2 regions of the Streptomyces sp. NPDC101490 genome follow, and region 2 is predicted to be linked to the other one. Evidence: riboswitches for the same ligand, from Rfam matches in the RefSeq annotation. Region 2 holds a riboswitch; the other holds the start of a gene.
What was found. Region 2 has a riboswitch for cobalamin ahead of ACIRQY_RS29750 (ribonucleoside-diphosphate reductase subunit alpha). Riboswitches for the same ligand answer to the same signal wherever they lie in the genome.
Positions count from the first base shown of each region.

Region 1: it holds a riboswitch for cobalamin, as region 2 does, so the genes downstream of both, ACIRQY_RS10520 (prenyltransferase/squalene oxidase repeat-containing protein) here and ACIRQY_RS29750 (ribonucleoside-diphosphate reductase subunit alpha) in region 2, are expected to answer to the same signal.

Region 1 covers NZ_JBIWNI010000003.1:633,554-641,070, forward strand. The annotation lists gene ACIRQY_RS10495 (DUF6303 family protein) at 1-103, opposite strand, end outside; gene ACIRQY_RS10500 (DUF6284 family protein) at 100-366, opposite strand; gene ACIRQY_RS10505 (GntR family transcriptional regulator) at 992-1,762, shown strand; gene ACIRQY_RS10510 (GNAT family N-acetyltransferase) at 1,743-2,321, shown strand; gene ACIRQY_RS10515 (MBL fold metallo-hydrolase) at 2,558-3,610, shown strand; cobalamin riboswitch at 3,742-3,864, shown strand; gene ACIRQY_RS10520 (prenyltransferase/squalene oxidase repeat-containing protein) at 3,938-5,185, shown strand; gene ACIRQY_RS10525 (SCO2322 family protein) at 5,182-5,877, shown strand; gene ACIRQY_RS10530 (energy-coupling factor transporter transmembrane protein EcfT) at 5,885-7,057, shown strand; gene ACIRQY_RS10535 (ABC transporter ATP-binding protein) at 7,054-7,517, shown strand, end outside.
Region 2 covers NZ_JBIWNI010000023.1:66,987-74,503, reverse strand. The annotation lists gene ACIRQY_RS29775 (aldo/keto reductase) at 1-807, opposite strand, end outside; gene ACIRQY_RS29770 (LuxR C-terminal-related transcriptional regulator) at 1,032-2,012, shown strand; gene ACIRQY_RS29765 (DUF3311 domain-containing protein) at 2,174-2,428, shown strand; gene mctP (monocarboxylate uptake permease MctP) at 2,425-4,047, shown strand; gene ACIRQY_RS29755 (GNAT family N-acetyltransferase) at 4,134-4,634, shown strand; cobalamin riboswitch at 4,677-4,820, shown strand; gene ACIRQY_RS29750 (ribonucleoside-diphosphate reductase subunit alpha) at 4,952-7,327, shown strand; gene ACIRQY_RS29745 (ribonucleotide-diphosphate reductase subunit beta) at 7,327-7,517, shown strand, end outside.

The sequences.
Region 1 (7,517 bases), on a different contig from region 2:
CAAGGTGGACGGTGGGCCAGGACGAGGGCCGGGCGTCGTCGGTGACGACGTGGAGCTCCCACAGACCCGCCGCGCGGGTCACCAGCCGGGCGATGTGCGTCATGCCGCACCGCCCGACAGCGTCGCGGCGGCGCGGTTGGCCAGGTCCCGGCGGGCCGCCAGCACCCGGCGGCGGGCCCGGCGGATCCGCAGCGCGTCCAGCTCCGCCACCGGCCGGTCCAGCGCCATGATCTCTGCGTCGAGCAGGTCGACCGCCGCCAGGATCAGCGGCAGTTCCAGTTCGATCGCGTCCAGCTCCGCGTCCGACGGCTCACCGTCGAACGCCAGGCCCCCGCCATCCGCGGGGAGTGTGATGATGGATTTCATGGGTCTTCCTTCCACAGAGGAACGGCCCGATCGAGGCCCCGGAGCTGTAACTCCGGGGCCTCTCGCCGTTGGAACCATCCGGCTCCCCTCGACTCCGCCCGTACGACACCCCGCAAACGGGGCCGGACGGGCGGAGGAGGCAACCGGCCGCAGCCGAATGGCTGCGGAGGTCAGGCGACTCAGCGGGCATCGCCGTCCGTGCCGGTCCAGCACTGCGGCGCCCTTGGTCTTCGCTTCACGTCGGCCTCCAACGGGGCGGACATGCACATGCGTAGTTCGTTCGCGATCTTTGCCCTTGTCTCACCGCACGTACGGATCGCTTGTCCGCCCCGCAAGGGCGGCCTGGGAAAAGGTGCTTGCTGCTCGTGCGGCAGGGCCTGCGGCTTGTCGCAGATGCCTGTCGTTCTGTGTCCACTGTTCAGTTCTCAAGCCAGCAGTCGCTTCCTTGAGACCCCTTTCGAGGGCCCTCCGGGCGTCGAGCAAGTACGGGCATGCCGTACAGGCCACCTCCTCCGACTTGTCTGGAGGAGTGCCGTGGCATGAGTTTGCCCACTCCCGGGTTGGAGAGTCAAGCCCTCTCGTCTAACTTGTATGGAGGAGTGTCGGACCACGTAGGAAGGTCGCCATGCGACGAGGACTGACCAAGGCGCAGGAAATTGCCGCTGACCTGCGCGATCGAATCGAGAGCGGCGACCTGTCGCCGGGAGACCCGCTGCCAAGCGAGTCCAAAATGATGGCCCAGTACGGCTACAGCCGTGAGACCGTTCGAGCCGGAGTGCGCGTCCTGGTGGACGAAGGGCTCGTGGTCACTGGCCAGGGTCAGGGGAAGTATGTCCGCGAGGACTACCCCCCGGTCGTATGGAACTGGAGCACTCTCGAAAGCCGGAGCCGCCACGAAACCGCTGTCGACGGCAGGACCGCCGGAGACCAGTGGGCCAGCGCTGTGGAGGCCGAGGGGAAGACTCCGCGCCAGGAGATCAGCGTTTCGATCGTGGAGCCACCCCAACACGTCGGCGCCGCACTGAACCTCCCCAAGGGCGGCCTCGCGGTCCTCCGCCAGCGAGTGCGGTACGTCGACAACCGGCCGTACGCCCTCGCTGACAGCTACTTCCCCCAGGAGCTGGTGGCCGGCACTCCGCTGATGGAGCCACGTGATGTGTCGGCACCCGGCGGCATCCTCGCGTCCGTCGGCCTCGTTCAGACGAAGTACGTGGACGAGATCTCGGTGCGGATGCCCACACACCGCGAGGCCGAGCGGCTGGCGCTCCCCGCCGCGACGCCGATCGCGGAGCACACCCGGACCGGCTACGACGCAGACGGTAAGCCGCTGCGCTGCATGGTCACCATCCTCCCCGGAGATAGGCACAAGATCCTCTATGAAGTCGCAACCGACTGATCTCCGTATCCGACCCGCCCGACCGGCCGACGTGCCCGCGCTCATGGCGCTCCGCACGGAGGCGGAACAGTGGCTCGGCACCAAGGGCACGGACCAATGGAGCGACCCGGAGACGGGCGCGCGAGCGATCGGCAAGTGGCACCAGTCGATCGATGACGGGCGTGCGTGGGTGGTGGTCGACCCGTCCGACGCGATCGTCGCGACGGTGAGTCGAGGGCCTGTGGACCGCGACTTCTGGACCGACGACGACCAACCCGAATCGGCGCTCTACCTCTACAAGTTGATCGTCTCTCGGGTCGCGGCGGGGCGGAATCTTGGTGCCCGCATCGTGGATTGGGCCTCACAGCTGGCCGCGCTGGAGGGGCGGAGCTGGGTCCGCATCGACACGTGGCGTACGAACACGGGGCTCCATGCCTACTACGAGCGGCTCGGGTTCACGCACGTACGCACCGAGTCACCGGAGCATCGCCGTTCGGGCTGGCTGGCGCAGCGACCCGTGGGGGAGCTGAGTCGACCCGACGAACCCCTGTCCCCTGCCAGCACGATGCCCTCCACCTAGCGTTCGCGCTTCACGGCCCAGCCCCGTCGACCGGAGAAGGTCGGCGGGGCTGGGCCGTCTGTGGGCCGTGCGAGGGTGCCCAAGGGTGACCAACAACGACCAACCACGACGGTCAAAACCGCAGGTCCCGACAGGTCGAAGTCAATCCAGCACAGGCCATTCTGACGAACTGTCAGTTCTAGTTATGATGGGCAACGGTCGAGCACCCCCGCACCGCCGTGGAGAGACGAGGACCCATGCAGGAATCCACGCCCCAGGTGACCGAGCACGGCGGAGGCGTCTGGTCCCTCCGGGTGCCCATCCCCGACAACCCCCTCGGCCACACCCTCGTCCACGTCCTCGACACCGACCGGGGCCCGGTCCTCGTCGACACCGGCTGGGACGACCCCGCCTCCTGGGCCGAACTCGCCGGCGGACTCGCCGCCCTCGGCATCGCCCCCGCCGACGTCCACGGCGTCGTCATCACCCACCACCACCCCGACCACCACGGACTCTCCGGCCGGGTCCGCGAGGAGTCCGGCGCCTGGATCGCCATGCACGCCGCCGACACCGCCGTGGTCCGCCGCACCCGCGAGTCCCGGCCCGGCACCTGGCTCGACTACCTCGCCCGCAAGCTCACCGCCGTCGGCGCCCCCGAGGACCACCTCGCCCCGCTGCGCGCCGCCCGCGACTCCGGCCGCGCCACCACCCTCCCCGGGCTGCGCGCCGCCCTCCCCGACCGCGAGATCGTCCCCGGCGAACTCCTCGGCCTCGCCGGACGCAGACTGCGCGCCGTCTGGACCCCCGGCCACACCCCCGGCCACGTCTGCCTCCACCTGGAGGAGGAGCACCCCGCCGGGCTCCCCGGCCACGGCCGCCTCTTCTCCGGCGACCACCTGCTGCCCGGGATCTCCCCGCACATCGGCCTGTACGAGGACCCCGACGACGCGACCGCCGCCACCGACCCGCTCGGCGACTACCTCGACTCCCTCGAACGCGTCGGCCGCCTCGGCGTCGCCGAGGTCCTCCCCGCCCACCAGCACGCCTTCACCGACGCCGCCGGACGCGTCCGCGCCCTCCTCGACCACCACGAGGAACGGCTCGCCGGACTCCTCGCGCTCCTCGCCGTCCCCCTCACCCCCTGGCAGCTCGCCGAGCGCATGGAGTGGAACCGCCCCTGGGACCGCATCCCCCACGCCTCCCGCAACATCGCCGTCAGCGAGGCCGAGGCGCACCTGCGCAGACTCGTCAAACAGGGCCGCGCCGAAGCCGTCCCCGGCACCGATCCGGTCACCTACCTGGCCGTATGAGCCCGCGCACCCGGCCGTGTGAACCCGCGCACCTGCCCCTACGAGCCCCGCGCGAGCCGCACCCGAGCCGCCCACGGGCCCGTGCGGGGCGGCCCGCACCCGCCGGGCGCCCTCCCTACGGGCCGGTAGACTGACCCGGTCGTCATCATGCCCGTACGGGGGGAAGCCGGTGCGAATCCGGCACTGACCCCGCAGCCGTAGAGCTGTCCCCCGGACAGCGAGTCGGAATGCCCCGCACGGGACGTGACCGCGGCACCGTCGAGGAATACGGAGCCGGAGCCAGGTGCCCCCGAGGCGTGCCGGTGACCGGCCGCAGGAGAGGGCCCCATGATCACCGTCCGCAACGGCGCCGCCGCGCTCACCGCCGCCGTGCTGCTCGGCACCGCAGCCGCGGGAGCGGCCACCGCCGCACCCTCCCCCTCGGCCCCCGCCGCCACCCCCTCGCCCGGCCTGTACGGCACCAAGGACCCCACGTACGACGGTGTCTGGCGCCAGTCCCTCGCCTTCCTCGCCCAGCGCGCCACCGGCTACCAGCCCGCCGACCGGGCCGTGGACTGGCTGCTCGGCCAGCAGTGCGACGACGGCTCGTTCGCCTCCTACCGCCCCGACACCGGCAAGCCCTGCGACGCCAAGACGATGCGGGACACCAACGCCACCGCCGTCGCCGTGCAGGCGCTCGACGCCGTCCGCCGCCAGGCCGCCGACCCGAAGAAGCTCGACGAGGCCGTCAAGGCGGGCACGGGCTGGCTCAGGACCGTCCAGAACAAGGACGGCGGCTGGGGCTACGGAGCGGGCGGCCCCAGCGACGCCAACTCCACCTCGATCGTCATCGGCGCCCTCGCCGCGACCGGCGTCAAGCCCGGCTCGTACACCTCCGCCGAGGGCCGCACCCCCTACGACGCGCTCCTCACCTTCGCGCTGCCCTGCTCCGACAAGGACGGCGCGGGCGCCTTCGCGTACCAGCCCGGCAAGAACGGCGAGCTGCTCGCGAACGCCGACGCCACCGCCGCCGCCACCCTCGCCGGACTCGGCAAGAGCCCCGTCGCCACCAAGGCCTCCCCCGAGCAGCCCCCCAGCTGCGCCGACCTGACCAAGCCGACCGCCGAGCGGGCCGCCCTCAACGGCGCCTCCTACCTGGCGAAGGCCCTCGCGAAGACCGGCCACCTCATCCTGCCGCCGATGCCCGGCGCCACCGACACCACCGAGCGGCCCGACGTCGGCAACACCGCCGACGCCGTCGTCGCGCTCGCCGCCTCCGGCGCCGCCAAGGAGGCCAAGCCCGCCCTGGAATGGCTGGAGAAGAACTCCGCGGGCTGGGCGAAGGAAGGCGGCCCGGCCGCGTACGCGCAGCTGGTCCTCGCCGCCCGCGCCACCGACACCGACCCCCGCGAGTTCGGCACCACCGACCTCGTCGAGCAGCTCAACGCCACCGGGCCCGCGCCCAAGACCCCCGACACCTCCGCCTCCTCCACCAGCGACGACGAGAACTCCGGCTTCGACGTCTGGTGGATCATCGGCATCGGCACGGTCGTGGGCGTCGGCATCGGCTTCCTCGTGAGCGGCCGCAGGAAGTGACCGTCTCACGGAGAAGGGGCGCCCGGCTCGCGGGCGCCACCGCCGGAGCCCTGCTCACCCTCGCCGGGGTCGCGGCGGCGCCCGCGCAGGCCGCCGGATACCGCTACTGGTCGTTCTGGCAGGGCGACGGCGGCAAGCCCTGGGCGTACGCCACCCAGGGCCCCGCCACCGCCCGCCCCGCCGACGGCGACGTCATCGGCTTCCGCTTCGCGGTCAGCAGCGGCACCGACGACACCTCCCGGCCCTCCGCCGCCCCCGACTTCGCCGGGATCTGCGGAGCGAAGGCGGCCGGGGACGGCGCCAAGCGCGTCGCGGTCGTCGTGGACTCCGGCGGCCCCCGGGACGCCCCGCCCGGCGAGACCCCGCCCCCGGAGCCGGTCACGACCGGCTGCGCCGAGGTCCGCCGGGACGCCACGGCCGCGGAGGCGCTGGCCGCCGTCGCCGCCCCCCTCCGGTACGACAGCGCCGCCATGATCTGCGGGATCGCGGGCTACCCCGCGCGCGGCTGCGGCGAACAGGTCGCCGAACAGGCGGGCGACCCGTCCGCCACGCCGGGCGCCACCGCGACCGCCGCTCCGGCCGCCTCCTCCGGCGGCGAGGGCGGCGGCCCGTCCCTCGGCGTGCTCGCCGGAGGCGCGGCCGTCCTCGCCCTCGGCGGCGCGGCGATCTGGAAGGCCCGCCACCGCGGATGATCCCGGCATGACGAACCCGGCAGGGGCGGGGCGCGCCCGGACGCGCCCCGCCCCGCAGGACGGCCCCCGCACCCGGCGGCCGTCCTCCGTGCTGCGCGCCCCCGAGGCCGACCGGGGCAACGCGCTGCACGCCGGGGCCTGGTGGCTGTGGGCGCTCGGGCTCGCCGTCGCCGCCTCCCGCACCACCAATCCGCTGCTGCTCGGACTGATCGTCGGCGTCTCCGGATACGTCGTCGCGGCCCGCCGCACCGACGCGCCCTGGGCCCGCTCGTACGGCGCCTTCGTCAAGCTCGGCCTGTTCGTCGTCGCCCTGCGGGTCGTCTTCTCGCTGCTCCTCGGCTCCCCCGTGCCCGGCAGCCACCCGCTGTTCACCCTGCCCGAGGTGCCGCTGCCCGACTGGGCTCAGGGCATCCGCATCGGCGGCCGGGTGACCGCCGAGCAACTCCTCTTCGCGCTGTACGACGGCGCCAAACTGGCGACCCTGCTGATCTGCGTGGGCGCGGCGAACGCGCTCGCCAACCCGGCGCGGCTGCTGAAGTCGCTGCCGGGCGCCCTGTACGAGGCCGGGGTCGCCGTCGTCGTGGCGATGACCTTCGCGCCGAACATGGTCACGGACGTGGCCCGGCTGCGGACCGCCCGGCGGCTGCGCGGACGCCCCACCGGCGGGGTCCGGGCGGTGCTCCAGATCGGCCTGCCGGTCCTCGAAGGCGCCCTGGAACGCTCGGTCGCGGTCGCCGCGTCGATGGACGCCCGGGGATACGGGCGGACCGCGCACGTCCCGGCGTCCGTACGGCGCACCACGAACCTGCTCACCCTGGGCGGGCTGCTCGGCGTCTGCGCCGGTACGTACGGGCTGCTCGCCGCCGAGGGCGCCCGGTACGGCCTGCCGCTGCTCGGCGTGGGGCTGCTCGCGGCGATGGCCGGGCTGCGGCTCGGCGGGCGCCGGACGGTCCGCACCCGGTACCGGCCGGACCGGTGGGACGTCCGCGCCTGGCTGGTCGCGGGCTCGGGGGCGGCCGTCGCGGTCCTGATGATCCGGGCGAACGCCTACGCGCCCGAGGCCCTGCACCCGGGGGTCGTGCCCCTGACCGCGCCGCAGCTGCCGCTGTGGCCCGCGCTCTCGGTCCTGGTGGGCCTGCTGCCCGCGTTCGTGGCCCCCGTTCCCAAGGAGAACGCGTGATCCGCTTCGAGAACGTCTCGGTGACCTACGAGGACCACGCCGGGCCCGTCCTGCGGAACCTGGACCTCACCGTCCCCGAGGGCGAGCTGGTGCTGCTCGTCGGCCCCTCCGGGGTCGGCAAGTCGACCCTGCTCGGCGCGGTCTCCGGGCTCGTCCCGCACTTCACCGGCGGCACCCTCACCGGCCGGGTCACCGTCGACGGCCGCGACACCCGCGTCCACCCCCCGCGCGAGCTGGCCGACGTGGTCGGCACGGTCGGCCAGGACCCGTCCGCGCACTTCGTCACCGACACGGTCGAGGACGAGCTGGCGTACGGCATGGAGTCCCTGGGCCTGGCGCCCGGCGTGATGCGGCGGCGCGTCGAGGAGACCCTCGACCTGCTGGGCCTGGCCGAGCTGCGCGACCGGCCGATCGCCACGCTCTCCGGCGGGCAGCGGCAGCGGGTGGCGATCGGCTCCGT
Region 2 (7,517 bases):
GTCGAGGAGCCAGGCGAGCACCACCTGGTTGACGGTCGCGCCGAGTTCCCCGGCGACCTCGTGCAGGGCCGCGAGGCGCGGGGGGGTGCCGGGGTGGTCGTACGCGTCCGGGCGGCCGACCTCGGGGCGGGTGTAGCCGCCGGAGAGCAGCGCGCTGTAGGCCCAGACCGTCAGGTCGCCCTCGCTGCGGGTGTAGTCGAGGAGTTCCTTGGTGACGTGGACGTGCGCCGTGGAGGGCAGGGGCTTGTCGAAGCGGGGCTGGAGGTAGGAGTGGCGGTACTGGAGGTGGGTGTAGCGCGGGCGGTCCCCGGCGAGCGCGCGGGCGCGCTCGACCCGCCAGACGGCGTGGTTGCTGACGCCCAGCTGGCCCGCCTTGCCCTCCTCGACGAGGCTCGCGAGGGCGTCGACGGTCTCGGCGAGCGGGACCTTGCGGTCCTCCACGTGGGACCAGAAGACGTCGACGTGGTCGACGCCGAGACGGCGCAGGCTGTCGTCGAGGGCGCTCCTGATGGCCTTCTCGGAGAGGCCCTCGATCTCGGCGGCGCCAGGAGAGGCCGGTCGGCCGCCGCACTTGGTGGAGAGGACGATGCCGTCGCGGTTGCCGCGCGCGGCGAGCCAGCGGCCGATGGTCGCCTCGCTCTCGTCTCCGGTACCGCCTTCGAGCCAGTACGCGTAGTTGTTGGCCGTGTCGATCACGGTGCCGCCGAGTTCGGTGAAGCGGTCGAGGACGGCGAACGAGGTGGCCTCGTCGACGGTCGTACCGAACAGCAGGGCGCCGAGGACAAGGGTGCGCTGCGGGATCGCCATGGATACAGTGCCTCTCGAAGTTCCGTTGGACTAGACCATCCTGGATCACCTGGCCGGATTGCACAGGGCTTCGACCGGACAGCCGGTGGCTGAACTCCGTACCTGACCAAGCCCGTCAATTGGTCTAGGCCTAGACCCGATCCGCCGCCTACGATCACAGGGGCCGCGCGGTCAGGCACCGAGCGTCAGCGGCACACACGGGACTATTCCGGGGGGAAGTCACCTTGTTGGAGGCTCTGGGCATAGAACGGTCCGCCGAGACCCTGTACCGGCTCATGCTCGAACGGCCCGAGTACGGGGTCACGGACATGGCCCGCACGCTCGACTGGCCGGAGGAACAGGTCCGCGAGGCACTGGGGCGCCTCGCGGAGGCACGGCTCGTCGCCATGGAGGGACCGGGGGAAGCCCTTCCGTTCGACCCCGAGGTCGGTTTCTCGTTCCTGCTCTCCCGCGCCGAGGCCGATCTGAGCCGGAGACGGCGCCAGGTCGAACGCGCCCAGCGGACCGTGGCGGACATCCTCACCACGTACGCCGACCACACCAGGGGCGCGGCGCGACACGACGTGGTGCACCGGGTGACGGGCCTGGAGAACGTCCGCGAGCGTCTGGAGGACCTCGCCGCGAACGCCCGCACCGAATGCTTCTCGCTGCTCCCCGGCGGGGCCCAGCTCCCCGACACCATGGACGCGAGCCAGCCGCTCGACCAACTCGCCCTGGAACGCGGGGTGAAGATCCGGTCGATCTACCAGGAGAGCTTCCGCAACGACCCGCCGACCGCCGAGTACGTGCGCTGGTACTGCGACCTGGGCGGCGAGGCGCGGACCGTGCCCGTGGTCCCGATGCTCATGGTGATCGTGGACCGCGAGGCGGCGCTCGTCCCGGTCGACCCCCAGGACGGCCGCGCGGGCGCCCTGGAGGTCCGCAGTCCCGGTCTGGTGCACGCGCTCGTGGTGCTCTTCGACCGGCTGTGGGAGGCGGGCACCCCCTTCGGCGAGGCCCCGCGCCGCGACGAGCACGCGCTCTCCCCGCAGGAGCGGGAGCTGCTCATGCTGCTGGGGATCGGCTGCACGGACGACATCGCCGCCCGGCGCCTCGGGGTGTCGCTGCGGACCGTGCGCCGGATGAGCTCCGACCTGATGAACCGGCTCGGCGCGCGCAGCCGTTTCGAGGCGGGAGTCCGCGCCACCAAGGAGGGCTGGCTCTGAACCCCGGCCCCCCGTCACGGCCCTCGCCCGGCCCGGGGGCCGGCGCACCCGGCCGCCACGGAGTCCCTTCCGTTATACGGACAGGGGTTCCGTGGGACCGGAGGCGTCCCCTAGATTTCCCCAGCACTTGCCGAGGTGATCAGTGAGGGGACGGAATCGCCATGCCGGAAGAGACACAAGGGAAACAACCGACCATCACCCCCCTGCGGGTGGTGATCGCGCTCTGCCTGATCGCGCCGTTCGTGGCGATGCTCTGGGTGGGGTCCTACGCGAAGACCGAACCCCTGCTCGGGGGCATCCCGTTCTTCTACTGGTACCAGATGCTCTGGGTGGTCGTCTCGACCGCGCTCACCATGATCGCGTACAAGCTGTGGCAGAACGACCAGCGTGCCCGCAAGGGAGGTGACGCGCGATGAAGGACGGCGTGAACGGCGTCGCACTCGCCGTCTTCATCTTCTTCTTCGTGGCCGTCACGGTCATGGGCTTCCTCGCCGCGCGCTGGCGCAAGGCCGAGGACGAGAACAGCCTCGACGAATGGGGCCTGGGCGGACGCTCGTTCGGCACCTGGGTCACCTGGTTCCTGCTGGGCGGCGACCTCTACACCGCGTACACCTTCGTCGCCGTCCCCGCGGCCATCTACGCGGCGGGCGCGGCCGGCTTCTTCGCCGTCCCGTACACGATCCTGGTCTACCCGCTGATCTTCACCTTCCTGCCGCGCCTCTGGTCGGTCTCGCACAAGCACGGGTACGTCACCACCTCGGACTTCGTGCGCGGACGCTTCGACTCCAAGGGGCTCTCCCTGGCGGTGGCGGTCACCGGCATCCTCGCCACCATGCCGTACATCGCGCTCCAGCTCGTCGGCATCCAGGCGGTCCTGGACGTGATGGGCCTCGGCGGCGGCGAGACCACCCACTGGTTCATCAAGGACCTGCCGCTGCTGATCGCCTTCGGCGTCCTGGCCGCGTACACCTACTCCTCGGGGCTGCGCGCGCCCGCGCTGATCGCGTTCGTCAAGGACACCCTGATCTACATCGTCATCGCCGTGGCGATCATCTACATCCCGATCAAGCTCGGCGGCTTCGACGAGATCTTCGCCAGGGCGGGCGAGGCGTACGCGCAGACCAACCCGGCGACCGACAAGCCGCGCGGCACGCTGGTGCCCGGCGAGGCGGGCCAGTGGACGTACGCGACGCTCGCGCTCGGCTCGGCGCTCGCGCTCTTCATGTACCCGCACTCCATCACGGCGACGCTGTCGTCGAAGAGCCGCGAGGTCATCCGCCGCAACACCACCATCCTGCCGCTGTACTCGCTGATGCTGGGCCTGCTCGCGCTGCTCGGCTTCATGGCCATCGCCGCGGGCATCCAGGTGAAGAACGGCCAGCTCGCCATCCCGCAGCTCTTCGAGACGATGTTCCCCGACTGGTTCGCGGGCGTCGCGTTCGCCGCCATCGGCATCGGCGCGCTCGTCCCGGCCGCGATCATGTCCATCGCCGCCGCCAACCTCTTCACCCGCAACATCTACAAGGACTTCATCAGACCGGACGCGAGCCCCGCCCAGGAGACCAAGGTCTCCAAGCTGGTCTCCCTCCTGGTCAAGGTCGGCGCCCTCGCCTTCGTCCTCACCATGGACAAGACCGTCGCGATCAACTTCCAGCTGCTCGGCGGCATCTGGATCCTGCAGACCTTCCCGGCCCTGGTCGGCGGCCTGTTCACCCGCTGGTTCCACCGCTGGGCGCTGCTCGGCGGCTGGGCCGTCGGCATGGTCTACGGCACGGTCGCCGCGTACGGCGTCGCCAGCCCCACCCAGAAGCACTTCGGCGGCTCCTCCGCGGCGATACCCGGCATCGGCGAGATCGGCTACATCGGACTCACCGCCTTCGTCCTCAACCTCGTGGTGACCGTGGTCCTCACCTTCGTCCTCAAGGCCCTCAAGGCCCCCGAGGGCGTCGACCAGACCTCCCCGGGCGACTACACGGCCGACGCGGGCGACCGCGGCGTCAAGGACCTCCCGCCGGTCGGCGCCGGAAGCCACTGACCCGCCGCCACGCCCGAGGGGCCCGGGACTCCCGCGAGGGGAACCCGGGCCCCTCCCCCGTGCCCCCGGGGAGGCACACTGCCTCCATGGACTTCACGATCAGGGCGGTACGGCCCGAGGAACACGCGGAGCTCGGCGACCTCACCGGGCTGACCTATCTGAACGACGGGCTGCTGCTGCACGGCGAGGACGACTTCTACCTGGACGTGCTCCGCGACACCGCGCGGCGGGCCCGCGAGGCCGAGGTGCTCGTCGCCGTCGACGCCGACGGCCGGATCGTCGGCGGAGTGACCTTCGCCCCCGGCGACACCCCCTGGGCGGACATCGCCGTCGCGGGCGAGGCCGAGTTCCGGATGCTCGTGGTCGCCCCGGACGCCCGGGGCAGGGGCGTCGGGGAGGCCCTCGTCCGGGCCTGCGCCGACCGGGCGCGGGCCCTCCCCGGCTGCGTCCGGCTCGTGCTCTCCACCGCCGACCTCATGGTCTCCGCCCACCGGATATACGAACGGATGGGCTTCGTCCGCACCCCCGAACGGGACTGGGCGCCGGTCTCCGACCACCTCCTGCGCACCTACGCCCTGGAGTTCTGAGGCCACGGCGCGACACAACATGTGGGGGGTGCCGCAAGCGGCGCCCCCCACATGTATGCTCGTCCTCGCTGTCGACGCAGGGGAATCCGGCGCGAATCCGGAACTGTCCCGCAACGGTGTACTTCGTACGGATACGACGTCCGCACGATGTGAGTCCGAAGACCTGCCGGCGGTGCGCCCGGTCCGTCCGTTCCGGGTGCCACAGACGTCCGGGCCTCGCGGAATGGGCCGGTGGACGCGGCGCGCCCGGCCTGCCCGGAGAGCCGCCCGCCCGCCTTCCCGCCGCGGCCCCGAGCCGAGCGAGGGAGAGCCCCCACGTGACCATCGCGCCCGCCCATCCGGTGACCGCCGAGGCTTCCGCGATCGAGAGCGACGCCCCCGGGACCGTACTGCTGCGGACCCTGACCGCCCTCACCGCCGACCTCCCCGACACCGACCCCGGCAAGGTCGCCGCCGCCGCGCTCCGCGGCCGCAGCGCCGCCGCGGACGAGGCGGAGCTGCGCGAGCTGGCCACCGAGGCGGCCGCCGGGCTGATCGCCGAGGACCCCGCGTACTCCCGGCTCGCCGCCCGGCTCCTGACGATCACCATCGCCGACGAGGCCGCCTCCCAGGGCTCCGTGGCCTTCTCCTCGTCCGTGGCCGTCGGCCACCGCGAGGGCCTGATCGCCGACCGCACCGCCGACCTCGTCGCCGCCCACGCCGACCGGCTCGACGCGACGATCGACCCGGCGGGCGACGACCGCTTCGGCTACTTCGGTCTGCGCACCCTCTACTCGCGCTACCTGCTGCGCCACCCGATCACCCGCAAGGTGATCGAGACCCCCCAGCACTTCATGCTGCGCGTGGCCTGCGGTCTCGCCGAGGACGAGAGCGCCCGCGCCCTCGACGAGGTCGCGGCCCTCTACGGTCTGATGAGCCGCCTCGACTACCTGCCGTCCTCCCCGACGCTCTTCAACTCCGGCACCCGCCACCCGCAGATGTCCTCCTGCTACCTGCTCGACTCCCCGCAGGACGAGCTGGACTCCATCTACGACCGCTACCACCAGGTCGCGCGGCTCTCCAAGCACGCCGGCGGCATCGGGCTCTCGTACTCCCGCATCCGCGCCCGGGGCTCGCTGATCCGCGGCACCAACGGACACTCCAACGGCATCGTGCCGTTCCTGAAGACCCTCGACGCCTCCGTCGCCGCCGTGAACCAGGGCGGTCGCCGCAAGGGCGCCGCAGCCGTCTACCTGGAGACCTGGCACGCCGACATCGAGGAGTTCCTGGAGCTCCGCGACAACACCGGCGAGGACCAGCGCCGCACCCACAACCTGAACCTGGCGCACTGGATCCCGGACGAGTTCATGCGCCGGGTCAACGCGGACGCCGAGTGGTCGCTGTTCTCCCCGGCGGACGTCCCCGAGCTGGTCGACCTGTGGGGCGAGGAGTTCGACGCCGCCTACCGCAAGGCCGAGGCGGCCGGGCTGGCCCGCAAGACCATGCCCGCCCGTGACCTGTACGGCCGGATGATGCGGACCCTGGCGCAGACCGGCAACGGCTGGATGACCTTCAAGGACGCCTCGAACCGGACGGCCAACCAGACCGCCCTGCCCGGTCACACCGTCCACTCCTCCAACCTCTGCACGGAGATCCTGGAGGTCACCGACGACGGCGAGACCGCCGTCTGCAACCTCGGCTCGGTCAACCTCGGCTCGTTCGTCGTCGACGGCGGCATCGACTGGGAGCGGCTGGACGCCACCGTCCGCACGGCCGTCACCTTCCTCGACCGGGTCGTCGACATCAACTTCTACCCGACCGAGCAGGCGGGCCGCTCCAACGCCCGCTGGCGGCCGGTGGGCCTGGGCGCGATGGGCCTCCAGGACGTCTTCTTCCAGCTGAAGCTGCCGTTCGACTCCCCCGAGGCCCGCGCGCTCTCCACCCGGATCGCCGAGCGGATCATGCTCGCCGCGTACGAGGCGTCCGCCGACCTCGCCGAGCGCAACGGTCCGGTCCCCGCCTGGGAGGCCACCCGTACCGCCCGGGGCGTGCTGCACCCGGACCACTACGACGTGGAGCTGAACTGGCCGGAGCGCTGGACGGCGCTGCGCGCGCGGATCGCCGTCACCGGGATGCGCAACAGCCTCCTCCTCGCCATCGCGCCGACCGCGACCATCGCGTCGATCGCCGGTGTCTACGAGTGCATCGAGCCGCAGGTCTCCAACCTGTTCAAGCGCGAGACGCTGTCCGGCGAGTTCCTCCAGGTCAACTCCTACCTGGTCGACGAGCTGAAGCGGCTCGGCGTGTGGGACGCGCCGACCCGTGAGGCGCTGCGCGACGCCAACGGCTCCGTCGCGGGCTTCAGCTGGGTCCCGGCCGAGGTGCGCGAGCTGTACCGCACCGCCTGGGAGATCCCGCAGCGCGGCCTGATCGACATGGCCGCCGCCCGGACCCCGTTCCTGGACCAGTCGCAGTCGCTGAACCTGTTCCTGGAGACGCCCACCATCGGCAAGCTGTCGTCGATGTACGCGTACGCCTGGAAGCAGGGCCTGAAGACGACGTACTACCTGCGCTCCCGCCCGGCCACCCGGATCGCCCGCGCCGCCCAGGCGTCGGCCGCCGCCCCGGCCACCATCCCCGTCCAGCAGGCCGCCGACCCCGACGCGGTCGCCTGCTCCCTGGAAAACCCCGAGTCCTGCGAGGCCTGCCAGTAATGAGCACCGACGAACAGAAGAACCTCCTCGACCCGGGCTTCGAGCTGACCCTCCGCCCGATGCGCTACCCGGACTTCTACGAGCGCTACCGGGACGCGATCAAGAACACCTGGACGGTCGAGGAGGTCGACCTCCACTCGGACGTCGCCGACCTCGCCAAGCTCACCCCGGGCGAGCAGCACATGATCGG